2 regions of the Solibacillus kalamii genome follow, and region 1 is predicted to be linked to the other one. Evidence: riboswitches for the same ligand, from Rfam matches in the RefSeq annotation. Region 1 holds a riboswitch; the other holds the start of a gene.
What was found. Region 1 has a riboswitch for S-adenosylmethionine ahead of CBM15_RS08700 (O-acetylhomoserine aminocarboxypropyltransferase/cysteine synthase family protein). Riboswitches for the same ligand answer to the same signal wherever they lie in the genome.
Positions count from the first base shown of each region.

Region 2: another riboswitch for S-adenosylmethionine. It lies ahead of metK (methionine adenosyltransferase); the one in region 1 lies ahead of CBM15_RS08700 (O-acetylhomoserine aminocarboxypropyltransferase/cysteine synthase family protein).

Region 1 covers NZ_NHNT01000004.1:139,788-142,255, reverse strand. Annotated here, with positions in the region: gene CBM15_RS08700 (O-acetylhomoserine aminocarboxypropyltransferase/cysteine synthase family protein) at 91-1,395, opposite strand; SAM riboswitch class I at 1,512-1,626, opposite strand; gene nfsA (oxygen-insensitive NADPH nitroreductase) at 1,884-2,468, shown strand, end outside.
Region 2 covers NZ_NHNT01000015.1:79,495-81,962, reverse strand. Annotated here, with positions in the region: gene pckA (phosphoenolpyruvate carboxykinase (ATP)) at 1-832, opposite strand, end outside; SAM riboswitch class I at 1,032-1,147, shown strand; gene metK (methionine adenosyltransferase) at 1,411-2,468, shown strand, end outside.

The DNA.
Region 1 (2,468 bases):
TGTCAATAAAACTTATAAAAATAGTAGGGATTAATTTTCTAAAAATTGCTTAGCTTTTCGAATGGGAAAAGCTAAGCTTTTTTTAAAGCATTATGCGTTTGTTTCTACTCCAACTTCCGCTGCAACTTTCGCTAATGCCTGCTCTAAATCCGCGATAATATCTTCCGCTGCTTCTAACCCGATCGATAAGCGAATGAGCTCTTCCGATACGCCAGCAGTTTTTAATTCTTCCGCAGATAACTGTTGGTGTGTTGTGCTCGCAGGATGAATAATTAATGAACGGGCATCGCCAACGTTCGCTACATGTGAGAACAATTCCACGTTATCGATTACTTGGCGGCCAGCTTCACGTCCCCCTTTAATACCGAACGTAATGATTGATCCGAATCCGTTTTTCAAATACTTTTTCGCTAAATCATGTGTCGCAAAATCTTCAAAGCCGTTGTAATTCACGTACTCCACAAATGGGTGGTTTCTTAAATACTCGGCAACTTTCTGTGTATTTTCATTGTGTCGGACAATACGCAAATGAAGCGTTTCAAGTCCTTGCAGGAAATTAAATGCCGCGTCAGCAGATAATGTTGGACCAAAATCACGCAATAGTTGAACACGAAGCTTTGTCGCAAATGCAGCGCCTGCTGTGTCAATTCCGTAGCGTAGACCATGGTAAGAAGTATCCGGTTCTGTAAATCCTGGATGTCTTCCTTGCGTCCAGTCAAACTTCCCGGCATCAACGACAATTCCTCCAATCGTCGTTCCATGACCGCCAATCCATTTTGTTGCAGAATGAATGACAACATCCGCGCCGAATTCAATCGGATTACTTCCATATGGGGAAGCAAATGTGCTGTCGATTAATAAAGGAAGACCATTGTCATGGGCGATGTTTGCTACCGCTTCAATATCCAGTACTTTCAAGCTTGGATTTCCGATAATTTCAGCAAAGATTGCCTTCGTTTTATCAGTGATTGCCGCTTGGAAATTTTCAGGCTTTGATTCATCTACGAATTTTACTGTAATGCCGTAACGAGGCAATGTTGTCGCGAATAAATTATAAGTCCCACCGTAAAGTGAACCTGCCGCAACAATTTCATCCCCTGCACCGGCTACGTTTAAAATAGAAAATGCTACTGCTGCTGCGCCAGATGAAAGCCCTACTGCAGCTGTGCCCCCTTCTAATAAAGCAACCCGTTCCTCAAATGCCCCGACTGTCGGGTTCATAATTCTTGAATAAATATTGCCTGTTTCCTGTAATGCAAATAGACGTTGCGCATGAGCTGTGTCATTAAATGCATAGGCCGTTGTACGGTAAACCGGAACTGCAATTGCTCCTGTTTCCGGGTCTGGCTTTTGACCCCCGTGTAATAATAATGTTTCTGGTCTTAAATTTGTCATTTTAATACCCCCAAAAATTTAATCGATGGTGAAATCGGTGTTTTTGAGGAGGATTTTTTAAATGAAAAAAACCCTCTTCAGTTAAGAAGAGGGTTGCGCATGAGCAAGTTTGCCTCCTCTTATCTTTCAAAATGATTGTCCATTTTGTAGGATTTAGCACCTTAGTCAGTTCATCACTTACTGGTTGCCGGGCATCTCAGGGCCTATTCCCTCCGCCGCTCTTGATAAGAGTTATGTGATTTGTGTTCCATCGTTGAGTCTCAGTATAAAACATACTAATCCTATATGTCAACACAAAAAATTAAAATTTTCTGATTTCTATTCTGATTTCTATTCTGATTACTCTTATCTGTATTTAACGATATGCAAAAATCCCCTCCCTATGAATTGAATAGACGCTTATAATCGACTTCAACTAAAATATTGACTAAAATAAGCTTGAAGGATATACAATCAAGTTTTTTATTACATAAAAGGGAGATGTTCACGTGAATACAAAAGAATTATTACGCAGTCACACATCTGTTCGCAAATATACAGGTGAGGAAATTTCAAAAGAAACTGTCATCGATTTAATTGAAACAGCACAAATGGCGGCAAGCTCGCATTTTGTGCAGGCATACAGTGTTATCTGGGTAACGGATGAAGAAAAGAAAACTAAGCTGGGTGAACTGTCTAAAAACGAATTCCAATTCAAAACAGCTGGTGCCTCTTTCTTGTTTTGCGTAGATTTCAAACGTTTGCAGGTAGCTGGTCAAAAACACGGAGTCGATATTTCTGCTGACACGGCTGAAAACGTGCTTGTAGGTGTAGCAGACGTTGCATTATTTGCCCAAAACTTTGTTATTGCAGCTGAATCAATGGGTTATGGCATTTGCTATATTGGCGGTGCCCGTACAAATCCTAAGGAAATTAGCGAGCTGTTCAATTTACCGGAATATGTTTTCCCGCTATTTGCGATGACGATTGGTACACCGACAAAACGCAATGAAACAAAACCACGTTTACCAGTAGCTGCGGTATTGCATGAAAATGGCTATGATGTTGATAAATACGATACGCTTCTAGATGAG
Region 2 (2,468 bases), on a different contig from region 1:
ATAGGTTGATTGTTTTTGCATAGCATCCACCTTCAATGTTGAATACGCCGTTATCAGACCAACCGTGCTCATCGTCACCGATTAATTTACGATCTTTATCAGCAGATAATGTTGTTTTTCCCGTACCAGATAGACCGAAGAATAATGCAACATCGCCACCTTCACCAACATTTGCAGAGCAATGCATTGGGAAGATACCTTGTTCAGGCAATAAGTAGTTCATAATACCGAAGATTGACTTCTTCATTTCACCTGCGTACTCAGTTCCGCCGATTAAGATGATTTTCTTTTCAATAGATGTTATAATGAATGTTTCCGATCCTGTACCGTCTACTTCAGGATCTGCTTTGAAGTTTGGCGCAGATACGATTGTAAACTCGGCAACATGTTTAGCCAATTCGTCTGCTGTTGGGCGGATGAACAATTGATGACAGAATAGATTATGCCATGCATATTCATTAATTACTTTAATAGATAATTGAGACTCTTTGTCTGCACCTGCAAAACCGTTGAATACATATAACTCGTCACGTTCTTTTAAGTAATTAACAACTTTCACATAAAGTTTATCAAATACCTCTGCAGAAATCGGACGGTTAACTTTGCCCCAATCGATTTTATTGTTGCAAATTTCTTCTTTTACTATATATTTATCTTTTGGAGAACGGCCAGTGTATTTTCCTGTTTGGGCACGTAATGCGCCTTCAACAGTCAGCACGGCTTCTCCGCGTGATGTAGCTTTTTCAACTAATTGTGGAACAGATAATTGAGTTTTGATGTTTTCCCCGTTTAAAAGTTCTTTCAGCTCGTTAGCAATTTCTACCGAATTCATCTATTAAATACCATCCTTTTTTATAGTATTCCCTTATAGAGGGGAGTTGATTCCTAATTCAAAAATAGTATAACACATTAAGTGAAATAATCTATACTAATTGCAAATTATTTTTTCCGGAATTTTAAACATTGCGAAATACGTCAAAATTTGTTGACAGCACTTGTTTTTTTGCGTAAGATGTTTAATTGAACGGATACTCTTATCCCGAGCTGGTGGAGGGGCAGGCCCTATGAAACCCGGCAACCTGCGTATATTTTATACGTGTTGGTGCCAACCTGATGCAAGGGCAAAAATTCCCTTGAACGATAAGAGTGAAAGGTAACGAAACGTAATATCCTTTCCTCACGTGTGATGAACACGGCTATGAGAGAAAGGATTTTTTTTATTTTGTTTTACAATTTCGTGCTGAGCGAAAATTATATAGTTACAGCCTTTCAGACCCTCGTGTTAAAGCAAATATAGCTTGACGTTAAAAGGTAGATACGCATTTGCGTAATTGCTTTATATAACGGACATGGGTAATGAGTACCGTATCAATAAAAAACAATTGCCAAAGTGATTTAGGAGGAAATGACATGACAAATCGTCGACTGTTTACATCAGAAAGTGTAACGGAAGGACATCCGGATAAAATTTGTGACCAAATTTCGGATGCCATTTTAGACGCTATTTTAGCTGCAGATCCAAATGCACGTGTAGCTTGTGAAACTACGGTAACAACAGGCTTAGTATTAGTATCTGGTGAGATTACAACTTCTACTTATGTAGATATGAAAGGAATTATCCGCGATACAGTGGCAGAAATCGGCTACACACGCGGTAAGTACGGCTTTGATGCGGAAAACCTTGCGGTACTAGTAGCAGTAGGAGAGCAATCACCTGACATTGCACAAGGTGTTGACCAAGCATTGGAAGCGCGTGAAGGTTCAATGACAGATGATGAACTGGAAGCAATCGGTGCTGGCGACCAAGGATTAATGTTCGGCTATGCATGTAACGAAACACCGGAATTAATGCCGATGCCAATTTCTTTAGCTCATAAATTAGCACGTCGTTTAACAGAAGTACGTAAATCAGGAGAATTGGAATATTTACGTCCGGATGGTAAAACACAAGTAACAATCGAATATGATGAAAACAATGAACCTGTTCGTGTGGATACAATCGTTATTTCAACACAGCATGATGAAGAAGCAACATTAGAACAAATTCAAACAGATATTAAAGAGCACGTTATTAAACCGGTTGTTCCTGCTCAATTATTGGATGAAGCAACAAAATACTTCATCAACCCAACAGGTCGTTTCGTAATCGGCGGACCTAAAGGGGATGCAGGTCTTACAGGTCGTAAAATTATTGTTGATACTTACGGCGGCTATGCGCGTCATGGTGGCGGAGCATTCTCCGGTAAGGATGCGACAAAAGTTGACCGCTCTGCAGCATATGCAGCACGTTATGTTGCTAAAAACATTGTAGCAGCTGGCCTAGCTGACCGTGCTGAAGTGCAACTGGCGTATGCAATCGGTGTTGCACAACCTGTATCAATCGCGGTTGATACATTCGGTACAGGAAAAGTAGAAGAATCAAAAATCGTGAACTGGGTACGTGAGCTCTTTGATTTACGTCCTGCGGG